DNA from 3 places in the Pseudomonas knackmussii B13 genome. Region 3 is predicted to be linked to each of the others. Evidence: riboswitches for the same ligand, from Rfam matches in the RefSeq annotation. Region 3 holds a riboswitch; each other region holds the start of a gene.

The links. A riboswitch is a leader RNA that binds a small molecule or an ion and turns the genes downstream of it on or off. The one in region 3 is predicted to bind cobalamin.
Region 1: it holds a riboswitch for cobalamin, as region 3 does, so the genes downstream of both, PKB_RS04130 (TonB-dependent receptor domain-containing protein) here and cobW (cobalamin biosynthesis protein CobW) in region 3, are expected to answer to the same signal.
Region 2: it holds a riboswitch for cobalamin, as region 3 does, so the genes downstream of both, cobO (cob(I)yrinic acid a,c-diamide adenosyltransferase) here and cobW (cobalamin biosynthesis protein CobW) in region 3, are expected to answer to the same signal.

The regions. Positions count from the first base shown of each region.
Region 1 is NZ_HG322950.1:855,633-862,670, reverse strand. Features, by position in the region: gene ispA ((2E,6E)-farnesyl diphosphate synthase) at 1-236, shown strand, start outside; gene dxs (1-deoxy-D-xylulose-5-phosphate synthase) at 422-2,314, shown strand; cobalamin riboswitch at 2,351-2,549, shown strand; gene PKB_RS04130 (TonB-dependent receptor domain-containing protein) at 2,645-4,510, shown strand; gene PKB_RS04125 (HAD family hydrolase) at 4,870-5,469, opposite strand; gene tesB (acyl-CoA thioesterase II) at 5,466-6,335, opposite strand; gene PKB_RS04115 (nitroreductase family protein) at 6,332-7,038, opposite strand, start outside.
Region 2 is NZ_HG322950.1:1,607,786-1,614,823, forward strand. Features, by position in the region: gene PKB_RS07725 (ABC transporter ATP-binding protein) at 1-449, opposite strand, end outside; gene PKB_RS07730 (ABC transporter permease) at 446-1,594, opposite strand; cobalamin riboswitch at 1,773-1,994, shown strand; gene cobO (cob(I)yrinic acid a,c-diamide adenosyltransferase) at 2,250-2,861, shown strand; gene PKB_RS07740 (cobyrinic acid a,c-diamide synthase CobB) at 2,861-4,156, shown strand; gene bluB (5,6-dimethylbenzimidazole synthase) at 4,153-4,803, shown strand; gene cbiB (adenosylcobinamide-phosphate synthase CbiB) at 4,800-5,738, shown strand; gene cobD (threonine-phosphate decarboxylase CobD) at 5,731-6,717, shown strand; partial or broken gene PKB_RS07760 (cobyric acid synthase) at 6,702-7,038, shown strand, end outside.
Region 3 is NZ_HG322950.1:705,199-712,236, forward strand. Features, by position in the region: gene cobN (cobaltochelatase subunit CobN) at 1-3,059, opposite strand, end outside; gene cobW (cobalamin biosynthesis protein CobW) at 3,159-4,214, opposite strand; cobalamin riboswitch at 4,306-4,497, opposite strand; gene PKB_RS03310 (cobalamin biosynthesis protein) at 4,595-4,999, shown strand; gene cobM (precorrin-4 C(11)-methyltransferase) at 5,035-5,784, shown strand; gene PKB_RS03320 (Mut7-C RNAse domain-containing protein) at 5,781-6,530, opposite strand; gene mapR (GntR family transcriptional regulator MpaR) at 6,950-7,038, opposite strand, start outside.

The sequences.
Region 1 (7,038 bases), 150 kb from region 3:
TCCAGGTGCAGGACGACATCCTCGACGTGGAGAGCGACACCGCCACCCTCGGCAAGACCCAGGGCAAGGACGAGGCGAACGACAAGCCTACCTACCCCGCGCTGCTCGGCCTCGACGCCGCCAAGGCCTATGCCCTGGGCCTGCGCGACCAGGCGCTGGCCGCGCTGGAAGGCTTCGACGCCAACGCCGAGCCACTGCGCCAGCTGGCCCGCTACATCGTCGAGCGACGCAGCTGATCGACGCACGGGGCAAGGACCGCCCCGTCAGATTCCCCTGCATCCCCCCTTCTCAGTAATTCCGCCTAGCCCATGCCGACGCTGCAGACCATCCGGTCTGCCCGTGAACGCGCCGCGCCTTGCTTGGGCCTGCCCGATGCATCGGGTAAACTTCCGCATCTTTGCCTCTTATAACGATCAGCCCGATGCCCACGACGTTCCACGAGATTCCCCGCGAGCGCCCCGCCACGCCCCTGCTGGACCGAGCCAGCACGCCGGTCGAGCTGCGCCGTCTCGGCGAGGCTGAGCTCGTCACCCTCGCTGACGAACTGCGCCAGTACCTGCTGTACACCGTCGGCCAGACCGGCGGGCACTTTGGCGCCGGCCTCGGTGTGGTCGAGCTGACCATCGCTCTGCACTACGTCTTCGACACCCCGGACGACCGCCTGGTGTGGGACGTGGGCCACCAGGCCTACCCGCACAAGATCCTCACCGGCCGCCGCGAGCGCATGGGCACGCTGCGCCAGAAGGACGGCCTGGCCGCCTTCCCGCGCCGCAGCGAGAGCGAGTACGACACCTTCGGCGTCGGGCATTCCAGTACCTCCATCAGCGCCGCGCTTGGCATGGCCATCGCCGCGCGCATGCAGGGTTCGGGGCGCAAGTCGGTGGCGGTGATCGGTGACGGCGCGCTGACCGCCGGCATGGCCTTCGAGGCGCTGAACCACGCGTCCGACGTGCAGGCCGACATGCTGGTGATCCTCAACGACAACGACATGTCGATCTCGCACAACGTCGGCGGCCTGTCGAACTACCTGGCGAAGATCCTCTCCAGCCGCACCTACAGCAGCATGCGCGAAGGCAGCAAGAAGGTGCTCTCGCGCCTGCCCGGCGCCTGGGAGATCGCCCGCCGCACCGAGGAATACGCCAAGGGCATGCTGGTCCCCGGCACCCTCTTCGAGGAGCTGGGCTGGAACTACATCGGCCCGATCGACGGCCACGACCTGCCGACCCTGGTCGCCACGCTGCGCAACATGCGCGACCTCAAGGGCCCGCAGTTCCTCCACGTGATCACCAAGAAGGGCAAGGGCTTCGGCCCGGCGGAACTGGACCCCATCGGCTACCACGCGATCACCAAGCTGGAGCCGGCCGGCGCCGCGCCGAAGAAGGCCGGCGGTCCGAAGTACTCGAACGTGTTCGGCCAGTGGCTGTGCGACATGGCGTCGCAGGACCCGCGCCTTGTCGGCATCACCCCGGCGATGAAGGAAGGCTCCGACCTGGTCGCCTTTGCCGAGCGCTTCCCGGACCGCTACTTCGACGTCGCCATCGCCGAGCAGCACGCCGTGACCCTGGCGGCCGGCATGGCCTGCGACGGCGTCAAGCCGGTGGTGGCGATCTACTCCACCTTCCTGCAGCGCGGTTATGACCAGCTGATCCACGACGTCGCAGTGCAGAACCTCGACGTGCTCTTCGCCATCGACCGCGCCGGCCTGGTCGGCGAAGACGGCCCGACCCACGCGGGCAGCTTCGACCTCTCCTACCTGCGCTGCATCCCCGGCATCCTGGTGATGACGCCCAGCGACGAAGACGAGCTGCGCAAGCTGCTGACCACCGGCTACCTGTTCGAAGGCCCGGCGGCAGTGCGCTACCCGCGCGGCAGCGGCCCGAACACCCCGATCGAACCGGCGCTGGAGCCGGTGGAAATCGGCAAGGGCGTGGTTCGCCGCCGCGGCAGCGCCGGCAAGGTCGCCATCCTCGCCTTCGGCGTGCAGCTGGCCGAAGCCCTGCAGGTGGCCGAGCGCTTCGACGCGACCGTGGTCGACATGCGCTTCGTCAAACCGCTCGACGAAGCCCTGGTGCGTGAGCTGGCCGACAGCCACGAGTTGCTGGTGACCATCGAGGAGAACGCCGTGATGGGTGGCGCCGGCGCCGCCGTCAGCGAGTTCCTCGCCCACGAGAACCGCCAGCAGCCGATCCTCCACCTGGGCCTGCCGGACTACTACGTGGAGCACGCCAAGCCGAGCCAGATGCTTGCCGAGTGCGGCCTCGACGCGGCCGGCATCGAGCGCGCCATCGCCGAGCGCCTGGCGCAGCTGGGCTGACCGCTAGGCGCATTGCTCCCCCTGAGCCTTGCAGCGACGGGCGCACCCTTATAAGGTGCGCCCGTTTTCGTTCGAGGTAACGGGAAGCAGGTGAAAGACCTGCGCTGCCCCCGCAACGGTAACCGACCGCAGGCCACGGCCTGCCGCGCTCCGATCCGCCACTGTGCGACACGCATGGGAAGGCCGCGAGCGTGCGTGTCGGCAGCCCGGAGACCGCCCTCGACGCGATCCGACTGGTGTTGCGGAGGGCCGCACCGTCAAGCACGGCCGCGAGCCGTCCTTGTCCGCCCTCCTCGAAAGTCGCCGACGTACTTTTGAGGATTCCAATCCATGAAGCTTTCCCGTCTCGCCTTGGCCGTCGCCGTACTGCCCGGGGCTTCCTTCGCCGCGACCGATGCCGAGCAGGCCTACAAGCTGCCGGACATGGTCATCACCTCGGCGCGCATGGCGCAGCCGCGCGACCAGGCCACCTCGGCCAACACCGTGTTCACCCGCGACGACATCGAGCGCCTGCAGGCCCGCAGCGTGCCTGAGCTGCTGCAGCGCGTGCCGGGCGTGCAGGTGAGCACTGCCGCCGGGCTGATCAGCTACTCGGTGCGCGGCAGCAACACCGCGCAGACCCTGGTGCTGGTCGACGGCCAGCGCATCGCCTCGGCGAGCAGCGGCATCGCCCGCCTGGACTACCTGAGCATCGACAACATCGAGCGCGTCGAAGTGACCCGCGGTCCGCGCTCCTCGCTGTACGGCGCCGACGCCATCGGCGGGGTGATCCAGATCTTCACCCGTCGCGGCGAAACCGGCCTGCACCCGGAAGTACGCCTGGCGGCGGGCAACCACGGCACCTTCGAGCGCAGCGCCTCGCTGGCCGGTGGCGACGAGCGCACCCGCTTCAACCTCGGCGCCAGCCTCGACGAAACCCAGGGCTGGGACATGACCCGCGACAACCGCGGCGCCGACAGCGACGACGACGGCCGGCGCAACAAGGCCGTGCACCTGAACCTCGACCACCAGTTGAACGACGACTGGAAGGCCGGTTTCAGCCTCAACGACCAGCGCGGCGACAGCGAATACGACGACGCCTACAGCTACGCGCCGGGCCTGCCTCACGACGAGTTCCGTGTCAGCAGCTACAGCGGCTACCTCGAAGGCCAGCTCACCGACATGTGGAGCAGCCGCGTCGAACTGGGCCGCAGCTACGACCGCAACAAGGCGGTCGGCGCCGCCGAGGACTGGAACAACGGCAGCCTGGAAACCACCCGCCACTCGGCGAGCTGGATCAACCGCCTGCAGCTGGACCCGCGCAACCAACTGGCCCTGGGCGCCGACTGGTACGAAGACCAGGTCGACGGCAGCACCACGTTCGCCGAGGACAGCCGCGAGAACCACGCCTTCTTCGCCCAGCACAGCTTCAAGGCCGACGCCTTCTCCACTGAGCTGGGCCTGCGCCACGACGACAACCAGCGCTACGGCACGCAGAACAGCTGGAACGGCGCCCTGACCCTGCCGGTGGGCGACAAGCAGAGCTGGATCGCCAGCTACGGCGAGGGCTTCCGCGCGCCGACCTTCAGCGACCTCTACTACCCCGGCGCCGGCAACCCGAACCTCAAGGCCGAGACCTCGAAGACCTACGAGCTGCAATGGCGCGGCGAGTTCGACGGCAACCACCTGGACGCCTCGATCTACCGCACCGAGGTCGACGACCTGATCGCCTGGGACAGCACCGCCAACCAGCCGGAGAACATCGCCAAGGCGCGCATCAACGGCTTCGAGGCGAACTGGGCGCGTGAGGTCTACGGCTGGCAAGCCAACCTCGGCGTAGCGGTGATCGACCCGCGTGACCGCGACACCGGCCACACCCTGCCGCGCCGCGCCCGCCGCACCCTGAGCCTGGACCTGGACCGCCAGTTCGGCGCCTTCGGCCTGGGCGGCAGCTGGCGCGCGCTGAGCAACAGCTATGCAGACGCTGCGAACAGCGAACAGCTCGGCGGCTACGGCGTGCTGGATGTGCGCGGCAGCTGGCTGTTCAGCGAAAGCATCCGCTGGGACCTGAAGGTGCAGAACCTGCTGGACCGCGACTACGCCCAGGCAACCTACCAACGGCCAACCGACCCGGCAGGCTTCCCCACCGAAACCTTCGCCTACCGCGAAGCCGGCCGCACCGCGCTGCTGGCGCTGACCTGGACGCCGGAGCTGTAAGTCGACAGCGGCGGATAGCCCGTAGGGTCATTCGCCCTACGGGAGCATCCGGTTGCGTAGGGTGCATAACCACAAGTTGGTTATGCACCAGCACGATTGCTCTTCGCAGGAGCGAGCTTGCTCGCGACCCCATCGCCAACGGCGGATAACCCAAAGGGTTATTCGCCCTACGGAAACCCACGGATTCGTAGGGTGCATAACCACGAGGTGGTTATGCACCGGCACGATTGCTCTTCGTAGGAGCGAGCTTGCTCGCGAACCCATCGCCAACGGCGGATAACCCAAAGGGTTATTCGCCCTACAGGAGTATTCGGTTGCGTAGGGTGCATAACCACTAGGTGGTTATGCGCATTCTGGTGTTACGCCAGAACGCCGGCCAACCGCCCCAGCGCCGTGCAATCGGCGGCGTGCCAGTCGGTCAGCTCCGGCCAGGGGTTGTCCGGCAGGTTCACCAGCGCCGTGTGGCTGCCCGCCGCGCGGCCGCATTCCAGGTCGAAGCGGTAGTCGCCGATCATCAGCATCTCGCGGGGCTGTACCTGCCAGCGTTCGGCCAGGTGCAGCAGCCCATCCGGGCTGGGCTTGGGCTGGGCTTCGCCGCGACCGAGGATGTCCTCGGTGTGGAAGCAGTCGCCCAGGCCGATGGCCTGCAGGGTAACCAGCGCCAGCTCGTGGGCATTGCGGGTGAGGATGCCGAGGCGGTAGCCGCCTTCATGCAGCGCACGCACCAGGTCGACCGCGCCCGGCGCAGCCGTCGAGGCCAGGGCCAGTTCGCGCTCGTGCTCCAGCAGCCAGGCGTGCTTGGCGGCCGCCTCGGCTTCGGGCAGCGCCGCCAGGTGGTGGAGGATGTCGTCTTCCTGGGGAATGCCCAGGGCCCGCTTGATGGCCGGGAAGTCATGCACCGCCAGGGTCAGGGTGCCGTCCATGTCGAACACCCAGTGGCGGATCTGCGCCGGGATCATGCCCAGTCCTCGCGGCGGCGGATCAGGCCTTCCTGGGTCGCCGAGGCGACCAACTGGCCGTCGCGGTTGAAGATGCTGCCACGCACGAAGCCGCGGCCGTTGCCGGCCCAGGGGCTGTCGATGGCGTACAGCAGCCACTCGTCCGCGCGCAGGTCGCGGTGGAACCATACGGAATGGTCGATGGTGGCGACCTGCATGTCCTTCTGCCACACCGAGCGGCCGTGGGGCAGCAGCGAGGTGGTGAGGAAGCCGAAGTCCGAGGCGTACGCCAGGATGTATTTGTGCAGGGCCGGCACGTCCGGCAGCTTGCCGTCGGCGCGCAGCCAGAGGTACTTGATCGGCTCGCCCACCGAAGGATCGTAGGGGTCGTTCTGGGTGACCGGGCGAATCTCGATGGGCTTGGGATACAGCAGCTTGTCGCGGATGCGCTCGGGGAACTGGGCGATGCTGCGCTGCTTGAGCTCGAGGTCGGTCGGCAGGTTCTCCGGGCCGACCACATCGGGCATCGGGATGTGGTGGTGGAAGCCCTCTTCCTCGGTCTGGAAGGAGGTGCTCAGGGCGAAGATCGGCTGGCCCTTCTGGATCGCGGTGACGCGACGGGTGCTGAAGGTGCCGCCATCGCGCACGCGGTCGACCTGGTAGACCACCGGCATGCTGGCATCGCCCGGGCGCAGGAAGTAGCCGTGCATGGAGTGCACGTGGCGCGCCGGGTCGACCGTCTGGCTGGCCGCCGAGAGCGCCTGGCCGAGCACCTGGCCGCCGTAAAGCTGGCGGAATCCGAGGTCTTGGCTGATGCCCCGGAAGAGGTTTTCCTCGATGGCTTCCAGGCTCAGCAAATCCACCAGGTTGTCCAGGATCTGGGTCATGTCGGTTCCTCGAAATCGGTACTGCGAATGGGGTGCGGGCGGCGCGGCTGGGGGTATGCGGGCAGGCTAGTGAGGCGAGTGTCCCATACCGCGCGGCCGAGGGTGAAATGATAGAGGCTGACCAGCTGGTCCGTTCCCTCGCCCAGCAATTCCTGCACCGCCGCATCGAAATAGCAGCCGATGCCGGTGCCGGAAATCCCCGCCGCCTCGGCCTCCAGGTAAAGCAACTGGCCGATCTGCCCGCACTCCCAATACAGCCGTGGATAAGTCCAGGCGCCCTCGGCGAGCGCGGCATCGAGATCGGCGAGCATGGCGAAGGCGACACAGCCATCGCTGGCGATGTCCTGGCCGCAGGAGAGGAACGCCGAGAGCTGGCGCGCGTCGCCTTGCAGCAGGCGGTATAGCGGCAGCTCGCCGTCGGCGCGTTCCCAGAGGAAGTCTTCGCGCAAGCCACCCGGCGTACGGCCGCTTCGGCCCAGCCAGTAGAGTCCCGGCGCCAGGCCCTGGACGCGGTGGACGAACAGCAGCAGGTCGATGCGCGGCGGTTCGCCGGTACTCGCGAAAGGCACGGGCGAGTTTTCGGGCATCAGCCGACGCAGCCAGGCGTAAAGCAACTCGGCGTGAATGCCGGAGCGCCCGTCCATGGACTGCGCGCTGCGCCGCCGGTGCAGGATCGGCCGCAGCGGCAAACCTGGGTTATCCA
Region 2 (7,038 bases), 900 kb from region 3:
ACCATGCCGCCGGACAGCTCGGCCGGATACTTGTCGCCGGCATCCGGCGGCAGACCCGCGAGGGAAATCTTCACCTTGGCCAGGTACTGCGCGGCCTCGCGCGACAGGCCGGCGTGCTCGATCAGCGGCAGGCAGACGTTCTCCGCGACGGTCAGCGAGGAGAACAGCGCGCCGTTCTGGAACAGCACGCCGAAGCGCCGCTCCAGCGGCGAGCGCTGTTCGGCGGAAAGCGCCAGCAGGTTCTGGCCGAACACCCGCACCTCGCCCTCCTGTGGCCGGCGCAGGCCGACGATGCTGCGCAGCAGAACAGACTTGCCGGTGCCCGAGCCGCCGACCACGCCGAGGATCTCGCCACGGCGCACGTCGAGGTCGAGGTGCTCGTGCACTGCGTGGTCGCCGAAGCGGTTGCACAGGTCGCGGACCTGGATGATGGGTTCGTCCGTGTTCACCAGCCCATCTCCATGAAGAACAGCGCGGCCACCGCGTCGAGCAGGATCACCACGAAGATCGACTGCACCACCGCCGAGGTGGTGTGCTCGCCCACCGATTGCGCGCTGCCGCTGACGCGGAAGCCTTCCAGGCAGCCGATCACGGCGATCAGGAAGGCGAAGATCGGCGCCTTGACCATGCCGACCAGGAAGTGCTGCAAGGATATGTCGTTCTGCAGGGTGACGATGAACAGCCGCGGCGAAATGTCCAGGGCCAGCGCGCAGACCACGCCGCCGCCGGCGATGCCGGCGAGCATGGCGAGGAAAGTCAGCATGGGCAGCACCAGCAGCAGGGCGAGCACCCGTGGCAGCACCAGCAGCTCCATGGGGTCGAGGCCGAGGGCGCGGATGGCGTCGATTTCCTGGTTCGACTTCATCGAGCCGATCTGCGCGGTGAAGGCGCTGGCGGTGCGCCCTGCGAGCAGGATGGCGGTGAGCAGCACGCCGAATTCGCGCAGGAAGGAGAAGCCGACCAGGTCGACGGTGTAGATGGCCGCGCCGAACTTGTTCAGCACCGTGGCGCCGAGGAAGGCCACCACGGCGCCGACCATGAAGGTCAGCAGCGCCACGATCGGCACCGCGTCCAGGCCAGTCTGCTCCATGTGCGCGGCCAGGGAGGTGGGGCGCCAGCGGCGCGGGTTGAGCATGCAGCGCAGCAGGCTCTCGAGGGTGAGACCGATGAAGCCGAGCACGCCGACCAGGTCGCTGCGGAAGGCGAGCATGGCGCGGCCGATGCGTTCCAGCAGATCGATCAGGGCGTTGCCCGGGGGCGGCGTGCGCTCTTCCAGCCGGCATTGCCCGATGGAGGTGCCGACCGCGCGGAGCAGGGCGCGGCGCTCGGCCGGCACGTTGGCGGCCAGTTCGTCCAGGTGTTGCAGGCCGGTGCTGCCCAGCAGGTCGGCGAGCAGACTGGCGCCGGCGGTGTCGAGCGCGCCGAGGCCGTCGAGATCGCAATGCGCGGCTTGGCGGTGCTGGGCGTCGAGGCCGGCTATCTGCTTCTGCAGGTCGGCGAAGTGGGCGAGTGTCCAGTCGCCGCTGATGCGCAGCAGGGGCGGGGAGGCGGAGGTGTCCAGGCGCAGCTGGCTGGTCTGAGTGGTTTCGGTCATGCCGGCGAGTCTAGCGGAGATAACCGCCGCCTTCATTGCACGCAAGGCGCAAGACAAATGAGCCGTGCGGCGATGGACATCCTTCCAGCTGCAATCCGTCCGGCAGCGCGGGCGCCGTCGGCCGCCGCTCTCGAAGGCCTGGCTGGCGTCGATTGACCGGCCACCCCGCCAGCCTCTAAGCTGCGCGCCTGCTACAGGTGCCTTCAGATCCGTCTGAAGGTGAAACAGGGAAGCCGGTGACACCGACTCGAATCGGTCATTCCGGCGCTGCCCCCGCAACGGTAGGCGAGTCAGACGATCGCAATGGCCACTGTGCTCCGGCATGGGAAGGCGCGATCGGGGAAGTCCATACGGACCTCCACTCGCGAGCCCGGAGACCGGCCCGTAGCGCAGACGACGTGCAGGAAGCCGTCGGCCGCGTGCCTTCCTGACCGCGATCCGACCGCCCCGACGTCCTCAAGGTTTTGTACCGCGCGGGTGAGAGCGGTGGAGCGATCAGGCAGATGAGCATTTCTCTTGCAGCCACGGCCCCAGGCCGCGCGGCTGTCGTCCGTCGTCATCCTGCGGTCATTGCCGCCGCGTCCTTCATCCCGCCCCTTCAGCCCCGGCGCACGAGCGTCGCGAGCACGGCCGCCCGTGGCCAGGAGAATCCCCGATGAGCGAATCCGTGGAAAAGGACGAGCGCCACCGCGCACGCATGCAGCGCAAGAAAGCGGTGATCGACGAAATGATCGCCCAGGCGCAGGACGAGCGCGGCGTGCTGCTGGTGCTCACCGGCAACGGCAAGGGCAAGAGCAGCTCGGCCTTCGGCATGCTCGCCCGCGCCCTCGGCCACGGTATGCAGGCTGGCGTGGTGCAGTTCATCAAGGGCGCCGCCACTACCGGTGAAGAAGCCTTCTTCCGTCGCTTCCCCGAGCAGGTGCGCTATCACGTGATGGGCGAGGGCTTCACCTGGGAAACCCAGGACCGCCAGCGCGACATCGAGAAGGCCCGGCAGGCCTGGGATGTTGCGCGCGAACTGCTGGCCGACCCGGCCGTAGGTCTGATCGTCTTCGACGAACTGAACATCGCCCTCAAGCACGGCTACCTGGAGTTGGAGACGGTGCTCGCGGATATCGCCGCGCGCCCCGCGCACCAGCATGTGATCGTCACCGGCCGCGCCGCGCAGCCGGGGATGATCGAGGCCGCCGACACCGTCACCGAGATGGGCCTGGTCAAGCACGCCTTCAAGGCCGGGATCAAGGCGCAGAAAGGGGTGGAGTTCTGATGCCGCAGGCGCGCCAGTGCCCGGCGCTGCTGATCGCTGCGCCGGCCTCCGGGCAGGGCAAGACCACCGTCACCGCCGCCCTGGCCCGCCTGCACGCGCGCCAGGGGCGCAAGGTGCGGGTGTTCAAGGTCGGCCCGGACTTCCTCGACCCGATGATCCTCGCCCGCGCCAGTGGTGCGCAGGTCTACCAGCTCGATCTGTGGATGGTTGGCGAGGCGCAGAGCCGACGGCTGCTCTGGGAAGCGGCGGGAGAGGCCGACCTGATCCTCATCGAGGGGGTGATGGGCCTGTTCGACGGCACGCCGTCCGCCGCTGACCTCGCGCGCACCTTCGATGTGCCGGTGCTCGGTGTGATCAATGGCCAGGCCATGGCGCAGACCTTCGGCGCCCTCGCCGTGGGCCTCGCCACCTACCAGCCGGGCCTGCCGTTCTCCGGCGTGCTCGGCAACCGTGTCGGCAGCCAGCGCCACAGCGACCTGCTGCGCGAAAGCCTGCCGGATTGGATTCGCTGGTACGGCGCGCTGCCGCGCAGTGCCGATCTGGAATTGCCCAGCCGCCACCTCGGCCTGGTGCAGGCTGACGAGCTGGCAGACCTCGACGCACGCCTGGACGCCGCCGCCGATGCGCTGGCCGCCAGCAGCGCGGTAGACCTGCCACCGCCGGTGGCCTTCGCCGCGCCGGATGAGCCCGGTCTGTCGCAGCCGCTGGCTGGCGTGCGCATTGGCGTCGCGCGCGACTCGGCCTTCGCCTTCCTCTACCAGGCCAACCTCGACCTGTTGCGCGAGCTGGGTGCCGAGCTGGAGTTCTTCTCGCCGTTGCACGATGAACATCTGCCGGAGGTGGACAGCCTCTACCTGCCCGGTGGCTACCCCGAGCTGCACCTGCCGCAGCTGGAGAACAACCGTGCCATGGCCCAGGCCATCCGCGCCCATCACACCGACGGCAAGCCCTTGCTCGCCGAGTGCGGCGGCATGCTCTACCTGCTCGACCACCTGACCGATGCCAATGGCCTGTGCGGCCAGTTGCTCGGCCTGCTGCCCGGTCGCGCCACGCTGCAAAAAAGGCTGGCCGCCCTGGCGTTGCAGGAAGTCGAACTGCCGGAGGGGCCGCTGCGCGGTCACACCTTCCACCATTCGCTGCTGGATACCGAGGTGGAGCCTGCCTTGCGCGGCACTTGCCCGAACGCCAAGCCGGTGGCCGAGGCGGTGTTCCGCCTGGGCCGGCTGACCGCTTCGTACATCCACTTCTACCTGCCGTCCAACCCGGCGGCGGCCGCCGCGATCTTCCGCCCATGAGCGAACACGCCTACAGCGCCGAAGAGCGCGCCGCCCTCTACCGGACCATCGCCGAGCGCCGCGACATGCGTCACTTCAGCGGTGGCGAGGTCGCGCCCGAATTGCTGGCGCGCCTGCTCGAAGCGGCGCACCAGGCGCCGAGCGTCGGCCTGATGCAACCCTGGCGCTTCATTCGCATCCCCCGTCCCGAGCTGCGCGAGGCCATTCATGGCCTGGTGGAGGAGGAGCGGGTGAAGACTGCCGAAGCGCTGGGCGAGCGTTCCGACGACTTCATGAAGCTCAAGGTCGAGGGCGTCCGCGACTGCGCCGAACTGCTGGTGGCGGCGCTGATGGATGGCCGCGAGGCCCATGTCTTCGGCCGCCGCACCCTGCCGCAGATGGACCTGGCCTCGCTGTCCTGTGCCATCCAGAACCTCTGGCTGGCGGCGCGCGCCGAAGGGCTGGGGATGGGCTGGGTGTCGTTGTTCGATCCCGCCGCTTTGGGCGAACTGCTCGGTCTGCCGGAAGGCAGCGAGGCGGTTGCGGTGCTTTGCCTGGGGCCGGTACGCGAGTTCTACCCGGCGCCGATGCTCGCCCTGGAAGGCTGGCGCCAGCCGCGCCCGCTGGCGGATTTGTTGTACGAGAACCACTGGGGAGAACACCCATGAGCCTGGCCCTTTTGAGCGTATTGGGCGTGTCCCTGGACAGCCTGCTGGGCGAGCCGAAGCGCTGGCACCCGCTGGTCGCCTTCGGTCGTTTCGCCAATCGCCTGGAACGCCGTTTCAACGGCCCGCGCGATGGGCTCGCAGCAGACGCGCCCGGCCTTGGCTGGCGCAGCCATGGCGTCACCGCCTGGGCGCTTGCCGTGCTGCCTCTGACGCTGATCGTCTGGATGCTCACCTTCATTCCGCACCTCGGCTGGCTGGTCGAGGCCGTTGCCTTGTATGCCGCCATCGGCCTGCGCAGCCTGGGCGAGCACGCCGAGCCGGTGGCACGGGCGCTGCGCCAGGGCGATCTGCCCGAGGCGCGCCTGCGTGTGGGCTATATGGTCAGCCGCGAAACCGCCGAGTTGGATGCCAGCGCGGTGGCCAAGGCAGCGACCGAGTCCGTGCTGGAGAACGGCAGCGATGCGGTCTTCGCTGCGCTGTTCTGGTTCGCGGTGGCCGGTGCGCCGGGCGTGGTGCTCTATCGCCTGAGCAATACCCTCGACGCCATGTGGGGCTACCGCAACCCGCGCTTCGAGCGCTTCGGCTGGGCGGCGGCGAAGATCGACGATGTCCTCAATTTCATTCCGGCGCGACTGGTGGCGCTGACCTACGCACTGCTTGGCAACACCCGCCTGGCCCTGCGCAGCTGGCGCGAACAGGCGCCGCAATGGGACAGCCCCAACGCCGGCCCGGTGATGGCTGCCGGAGCCGGTGCGCTCGGCGTGCAGCTGGGCGGCAATGCCGTCTACCACGGCGAACTGCACGAGCGTCCGCAGCTGGGCGCCGGCTCCGCGCCGGGCGCTGGTGACATCTGGCGCGCGCTGGCGCTGGTGCGCCAGGGCGTGCTGCTCTGGCTGCTGGCGATCCTCGGCGCGGGAGTGCTGCTGCATGCTTGAGCACGGCGGACGCCTGCGCGCGGCGGCGCAGCGCTACGGCATCGAGCTGCGCGACTGGCTCGACCTGTCCACCGGCATCGCGCCCTGGCCCTGGCCGCTGCCGGCGATTCCTTCGAGCCTCTGGCAACGACTGCCGGAAGACGACGATGGGCTGGAGCAGGCTGCGCGCGACTACTACCAATGCGACTCGCTGTTGCCGCTCTCCGGCAGCCAGGCGGCGATCCAGGCCTTGCCGCGCCTGCGTGCGGCGGGGCGAATCGGCGTGCTCGCGCCTTGCTATGCCGAGCACGCGGCAGCCTGGCAGCGTCACGGTCACGAAGTTATCGAGCTCGCCGACGAGCAGGTGGACGGGCTGATCGACCAGCTCGACGTGCTGCTGCTGGTCAACCCGAACAACCCCACGGGCCGCCGCCTCGACGCCGAGCGCCTGCTGGATTGGCATGCCCGCCTGCGGGCGCGCGGCGGCTGGCTAGTCGTCGACGAAGCCTTCATGGACTGCACCCCGCAGCACAGCCTGCTGCCGCGGGCCGGCGGCGAGCCGGGGCTGATCGTGCTGCGTTCGCTGGGCAAGTTCTTCGGCCTGGCCGGTGCGCGGCTGGGCTTCGCTTTCGCCGAAGCCGTGTTGCTGGATCAACTGGCCGAGCTGCTCGGTCCCTGGACCGTCAGCGGGCCGACCCGCTGGGTGGCGCGCGCGGCGCTGGCCGATGTCGGTACCCAGCAAACCCGGCGTGGTGAATTGGGCGAAGCTGGCGTGCGCCTGGCCGGGTTGCTGCGTGGGCACGGCCTGGCTGCGCAGGGCACGGCGCTGTTCCAGTGGCTCGCTTATCCACAAGCCGCCGAGCTGCATGAACACCTGGCGCGTCGAGGCATTCTCGTCCGCCTTTTCGATACGCCGCCGAGCCTGCGCTTCGGCCTGCCGCCGGACGAAGCCGGCTGGGCGCGCCTGGACCAGGCCCTCGGTGAATGGAGACCCGCATGACCACCCTGATGGTGCAAGGCACCACCTCCGATGCCGGCAAGAGCACCCTGGTGACCGCGCTGTGCCGCTGGCTGCAGCGCCAGGGCGTGGCGGTGGGCGCCGTTCAAGCCGCAGAACATGGCGCTCAACAGCGCGGTGACCGCCGATGGCGGCGAGATCGGCCGCGCCCAGGCGGTGCAGGCCCAGGCCTGCCGGCTGGCGCCGCACACCGACATGAACCCGGTGCTGCTCAAGCCAAACAGCGACATAGGCGCGCAGATCATCATCCACGGCCGCGCGGTGACCAGCATGGATGCCGCCGCCTACCACGACTACAAGCGT
Region 3 (7,038 bases):
TAGGCGCCGGGTTGCGCGCCGAAGATGCGCCAGCCGGCCTGGCGTCGGGCGCTTTCCTCATCCACTCCGGTCGCTTGTAGCTGCACGCTCTCGGCGCGTACGCGGGCGGCCAGCGGGTTCATGTCGTCTGGCTCGTCGAGCGCGGCCACCGCCTGCACCGCTGCGTCGAACAGGCGGATCAGGTTGGCGAAGGCGTCGCGGAAGAAGCCGGAGACGCGCAGGGTCACGTCCACCCGCGGACGGTCGAGCAGGCTCAGCGGCAGGATCTCGAAGTCTTCCACGCGCTGGCTGCCGGCCTGCCAAACCGGGCGCACGCCCATCAGCGCCAGGGCCTGGGCGATGTCGTCGCCGCCGCTGCGCATGGTCGCCGTGCCCCACACCGAGAGGCCGAGCTGGCGCAGGTGGTCGCCGTGGTCCTGCAGGTGTCTTTCGAGCAGTCGGCTGGCGGACTGGAAGCCGAGGCGGTAGGCGGTCGGCGTGGGCAGGTTGCGCACGTCGACGGTGAAGAAGTTGCGCCCGGTGGGCAGCACGTCGAGGCGCCCGCGGCTGGGTGCGCCACTCGGTCCGGCGGGGACGAAACGGCCTTCCAGTGCGGCGAGCAACTGGCCGATCTCGTTGCCGCCGCAGGCATCGAGTAGCGGTGCCACCTGTTCGCGCAGCTGGCGCAGGACCAGCGCACTCGCTGCGCCGGGCGCCTCGAGTTCGTGCTCGATCAGCAGCAGGGCGAGCAGTTCCAGGCGCTCGCGGGTGTCGCCGTTGCTGCGCCAGGGTTCGTCGCTGACTTCCACCAGCAGCGCCGGGCGCGGGCCTTCCCAGGCCTCGGCGAAGTTGCAGTCCAGCGGATCGCGGCCGAGCTTCAGGTCCTCGGCAAGCGCGCGCAGCAGGCTGGCGTTGCCGCCGCGACCATCGCCACGCGGGATGCGCACCAGCGACAGCAGCGTGTCGCGGCGCAGTTGGCCGACCGGCGATTCGCCGAACACATGCAGGCCGTCGCGGATCTGCGATTCCTTGAGGTCGCACAGGTAGGCGTCGAGCTGCGGCAGCCAGCTGTCTTCGTCGTCGTTCAGCTGCAGGCCGAGCTCGCGGTCGAGTGCGGCGGCGCGCACCGCGTCGAGGATTTCCCCGCGCAGCTGGATGGCGCGGCGCGGGTCCAGCAGCGAGGCGTCGTAGTACTCGTCGGCCAGGCGTTCGAGGTCGCGCAGTGGGCCGTAGTTCTCCGCGCGGGTCAGCGGCGGCATCAGGTGGTCGATGATCACCGCCTGGCTGCGGCGCTTGGCCTGGGCGCCTTCGCCGGGGTCGTTGACGATGAACGGGTAGAGGTTCGGCAGCGGGCCGAGGATCGCGTCGGGCCAGCATTCCTCGGACAGGCCGACGCCCTTGCCGGGCAGCCATTCGAGGTTGCCGTGCTTGCCGACGTGGATCACCGCATCGACGCCGAATACTTCACGCAGCCAGAAATAGAAGGCCAGGTAGCTGTGCGGCGGGACCAGCGCCGGGTCGTGGTAGATGGCCGCCGGGTCGAGCTGGTAGCCGCGCGCCGGCTGGATGCCGACGAAGGCCAGGCCGAAGCGCAGGCCGGCGACCATCATCCGTCCGCCGCGGAACATCGGGTCCTGCTCGGGCTCGCCCCAGCGCTCGCGCACGGCCTGCTGGTTGGCTGCGGGCAGGCGGGCGAAGCAGGCGAGGTAGTCGGCGAGCGCCAGGCTCTGGGCGCAGGGGCGCAGGTCGAGGCTGTCGAGGTCGTTGCTCACGCCGCCGAGCAGGCTGTGGATAAGCGAGGTGCCGTCCTGCGGCAGGCCGGCGAGGGGATAGCCCTGGTCTTCCAGCGCACGCAGGATGTTCAGCGCGGCGGCGGGGGTGTCGAGGCCGACGCCGTTGCCGATGCGGCCGTCGCGGGTCGGGTAGTTGGCCAGGATCAGTGCCACGCGCTTGTCGGCGTTTTGCTTGCGGCCGAGGGTGATCCAGCGCCGCGCCAGCTCGGCGACGAAGTCCATACCCGGCAGGTGCGGCAGGTAGCAGACCACGTCGCTCTGGCTGCGCTCGCTACGCCAGGCCAGGCCCTTGAAGCTGATCGGGCGGGTGATGAGGCGGCCGTCCAGCTCCGGCAGCGCAATGTGCATCGCCAGGTCGCGCGGGCCCAGACCCTGCGGGTTGGCGCGCCATTGCTCGATGTTGTCCAGCGAGCAGATGGCCTGCAGCACCGGCACGTCGCGGCGGAACGGCTGCGCCTGCGGCGTCTCGGGGTTCGACTGGGCGAAGCCGGTGGTGTTGATGATGAGTTCGGCGCCGGCCTCGTCCAGCAGCGCTTCGACCTGCTCCAGGCAGGCGGCTTCCTTGAGGCTGGCGACGGCGATCGGCAACGGGTTGAGCTGCTGGGCGCGCAGGCGTTCGCAGAAGCTGTCGATGAAGCCGGTGTTCGCCGCCTGCAGGTGGGTGCGATAGAACAGCAGCGCGGCGACGGGCCAGTCCGCATTCCACTCGGCTTGCCAGTGGGCGAGGGTGGCTGCGGGTTGTCGTGGATGGTGCAGCGCCACACGCGGCAAGGTGTGCGGCTCGCGCCACGGGTAGTCGCGCTTCAGGTACTGCGCGGCCAGGCAGGCGAAGAACTGTTGGGCGTTGTCCAGGCCGCCTTGGCGCAGGTACTGCCAGAGGCGTTCGGCCTCGGGCGGCGGGACAGTGCAGAGGGCGGTCAGCTCGGGATCGGGCTTGTCGTCGCCGGGGACGAGGACGAGCGTGGCGCCGCGCTCGGCCAGCGCCACCAGCTGTTCGATGCCGTAGCGCCAGTAGCCAACGCCGCCATGCACCGAGATCAGGATGACCTTCGCGTGCTGCAGCACCTCGTCGACGTAGAGGTCCACCGAGGCATGGTTCTGCAACTGCATGGGGTTGGCCAGGCGCAGGCTCGGGTAGTCCTCCGGCAGCGCGCGGGCGGCCTCGGCGAGCAGCGCGAGGTGCGAGTCGCCGCTGCAGAGGATCACCAGCTCGGCGGGCGTCTGGGCCAGGTGGGCGATGCCGTCGTCGGGGACGAAGCCGCCGGGTTGGGTGCGCAGCAGGTGCATGGAGCAGCCTCGGTGGTGGCTCTTCGTAGGAGCGAGCTTGCTCGCGAACCAAACCCCGCTGCGGAGTTGTTCGCGAGCAAGCTCGCTCCTACAAAAGCGTTATTGCGCCAGCGCCGTGCGCAGCTCGTTGGTGATGGCCGCCTGGTCCAGCTCCTGGCCGATCACCACCAGGCGCGTGGCGCGGGTTTCGTCGCTCAGCCACTTGCGGTCGAAGTGCTTGTCGAAGCGCTTGCCGACGCCCTGGATCAGCAGGCGCATGGGTTTGCCGGGGATGGCGGCGAAGCCCTTGATGCGCAGGATGCCGTGGCGCTCGACGAGTTGGCCGAGGGCTTCCAGCAGCGCGCGCTCCTCGACTTCCGGCAGGTCGACGTGGAAGGAGTCGAACTCGTCGTGGTCGTGGTCCTCGTGCCCTTCGTGATCGTGGTGGGTCGGACGGCTGTCGATATGCAGCTCGGCCTCGGCGTTCAGTCCCAGCAGCACCGAGAGCGGCAGCTGGCCGGCGCTGGCCTCGATGATCTTCACCGCCGGCGGCAGCTCCTCGGCGACGTGCGCGCGCACCTGGGCGAGGGTGTCGGCGTCGAGCAGGTCGGCCTTGTTCAGAACCACCAGGTCGGCGCTGGCGAGCTGGTCTTCGAACAGTTCGTGCAGCGGCGATTCGTGGTCGAGGTTCGGGTCCTGCTTGCGCTGCTCGTCCACTTGCTCGGGATGCGCGGCGAAGGTGCCGGCGGCCACGGCCGGGCTGTCGACCACGGTGATCACTGCGTCGACGGTGCAGGCGTTGCGGATTTCCGGCCACTGGAAGGCCTGCACCAGCGGCTTGGGCAGGGCCAGGCCGGAGGTCTCGATGAGGATCTGGTCGAGGTCGCCGCGGCGGGCCACCAGCTCGCGCATCACCGGGAAGAACTCTTCCTGCACGGTGCAGCACAGGCAGCCGTTGGCCAGCTCGAAGACGCGGCCGACGGCTTCTTCTTCCGTGCAGCCGATGGAGCATTGCTTGAGGATTTCGCCGTCGATGCCGAGCTCGCCGAACTCGTTGACGATCACCGCGATGCGGCGGCCTTCTGCGTTGTCGAGCATGTGCCGGAGCAGGGTGGTTTTGCCGGCGCCGAGGAAGCCGGTGACGATGGTGACGGGGAGCTTGGCCAGGGTTTGCATGTTCGCCTCTGCGCAGAGGACGGGATGCAGAGGCGCGCGCACGGAGCAGCCGTGCAACGGAAGCCGCCACCCGGATCACCCCGCCCGGTTGTCGTAATGCTGGTGCGAGGCAGGTCTCCTGGCTCGCGATCCGGCTTTCGCCTCGTCCTTCGCCTTCCCACCTTGCGGCAGTGGCATTCGAAGGAGTTCCGATCGCTTACAGTTGCGGGGGCAGCCGTGGCTTGGACCACGTTCCCTCTTAGCTTCGGCGCGCGGCCGAAGAACCTCGAAGGCGCACAGGCTACGCAGGCCGCCTGGGTCGGTCAATCGCCACCCGGCCGTTGACGGCGCGCGGGGCCCGTGCTGAGCTGCCCGGCGATTCCCCGCCCGAGGAGGCCCGCATGATCCTGGTTGCCGGATTGGGCTGCCGCAAAGATTGCGGCGCCGACGAACTGCTCGCCCTGCTGCGGGCCTGCCTGCGCGAAGCCGGGCTCGACGAGACGCTGCTGAAAGCCTTGGCCAGCAGCGAGGCCAAGGCGCTGGAGGGCGGCTTGCGCGAACTCGCGCGCCAGTTGCGCTTGCCGCTGGAGCTGCTGCCCGCCGAGCGCCTGTTGCCCTACGAAAGCCAGCTCAGCTCGACCTCGGCGCTGGCGCGCCAGGCCACCGGCAGCCCCGGTGTGGCCGAAGCCTCTGCGCTGGCGCTGGCCGAGGCGCTGGCAGAGGGCCCGGCGCGCCTGGTGCTGACCAAGCGCCGCAGTGCCAATGCCACCTGCGCGCTGGCCATGGCGCCAGTCGGGCTGGGGTAGACTGCGCACCTTTCCCGATCCGAAGCGAAGCCAGCATGACGGTCTATTTCATCGGCGCCGGTCCCGGCGATCCCGAGCTCATCACGGTCAAGGGCCAGCGCCTGGTGCGCACGTGTCCGGTGATCCTCTATGCAGGCTCGCTGGTGCCTGAAGCGGTGCTGGAAGGGCACAGCGCGGAGGTGGTGGTGAACACCGCCGAGCTGCACCTGGAGCAGATCATCGCGCTGTTTGCCGAGGCCCACGCCAAGGGCCAGGACGTGGCCCGCGTGCACTCCGGCGACCCCTCGCTGTACGGCGCCATCGGCGAGCAGATCCAGCACCTGCGCAGCCTCGGCATCCCCTACGAGATCGTCCCCGGCGTCACTGCGACGGCTGCCTGCGCCGCGCTGCTGGGCTGCGAGCTGACACTGCCGGATATCTCGCAGACGCTGATCCTCACCCGCTATGCGAGCAAGACGAAGATGCCCGAGGGCGAGCAGTTGGGCGACCTGGCGCGGCACCGGGCGAGCATGGCCATCCACCTGGGTGTGGGGCAGTTGGAGAAGATCGTCGAGGAGCTGCTGCCGCACTACGGAGCGGACTGCCCGATCGCGGTGATCCACCGCGCCAGCTGGCCGGATCAGGACCAGGTCACCGGTACCCTCGGCGATATCCTGCCCAAGGCCCGCGCCAAGGGCTTCAAGCGCACCGCGCTGATCCTCGTCGGGCATGTGCTGGGGGCGGAGGGCTTCACCGAGTCGTCGCTGTACAGCGCAGGGCATCAGCACCTGTATCGGCCTTCCTAGCGCTCCGGATTTTTCAGCAAGGGCGCCAGCAGCGCCTGCATGCTGCGCCAGTGCGAGCCCTCCCAGAACACCCGGTCGCAGGCGTCGCAGGCGAGGTAGCGGCTGTGCCGCGCGGCGATGCTCGGCGGCACCCGCGTACGGGCGAGCTCGGCCGGCAGTTCGTGCAGCGGATGGTTGCAGCGCAGGCACAGGCTGAACGGCCGCGCGCTGCGCGCCAGGTCCAGGCGCTCGAAGAGTTCGCGCAGCTGTGGCGCCGGCTTGCGCGCATGCAGGTAGCAGCCGTGGCTGATGATCCGCCGCTTGAGCAGCTCGCGGTCGCGGGTCAGCACGACACGCCCGTCGTGGGCGCCGATCTCGGCGATCTCGCCGTCCTCGAAAGCGTTGTCGTAGAGGGTGTCGAAACCGCTCATGCGCAACAGCGCGGCGAGCCCGCCGAGGTGCGCGTCGGCGATGAAGCGCAGCACCCGCAGCGGCCGCGTGCGCACCTTGAGCAGCGGGCTGATGTCCAGGCGTTCGAACTTCGGGTAAACGGCCACCCGGTCGCCATCCAGGATCAGCCGGTCGAAGCCCACCGACTCGCCGTTGAGTAGCACCAGCTCGACTTCCGTATGCGGCACGCCGAGCGCTTCGATCATGTGCTTCACCGTCGCGGATTGCGCACACACGCAATCGAACGCCCGCCGCCGACGCAGGCTCGGCAGGAAGTCGTTGAGCTCCTCGTAGAAGCGGAAGGTCGCGGTGATCATGCGAGGAAGTATGGCAGGCGGCCGAGGGGCGGCCAGGCGCGGTGGGCGGTTGGCGTCATCCCGTAGGAGCGGATCTCATCCGCGATGACCCACGCACCAATGCCAACCTGTAGGAGCGGCCCATGGCCGCGAAATCGCGGGCATGGCCCGCTCCTACAGGTGAACACCGTGCATTGGGGGGCGCGGATAAATTCGGGCGTGCAGGCCTCAGGCCTCCCAGTCGTCGCGCCGTTCGGCCAGCCCGTGGCGGATGTACCAGCGCACACCCAGATGCACGCCGAGCGCCGCCAGGACGGTGAGGAAGATGTGCAGGGGTTCGGCTTCCATGTCCTTCCCTCCAGGGTGATCGAAGGCTTCCAGCCTAACGCTGCGGCGGTCGGTCGCACAGGTACAGATCGGCCGCCGGACAGCGGAGCAGTTCAGAGCGACTGGATGATCCGCCCCAGGGTCTCCATGGCCTTTTCGCTGCGCGTCGTCCACGGGTGGCCGTGGTTCAGCCGCAGGCAGT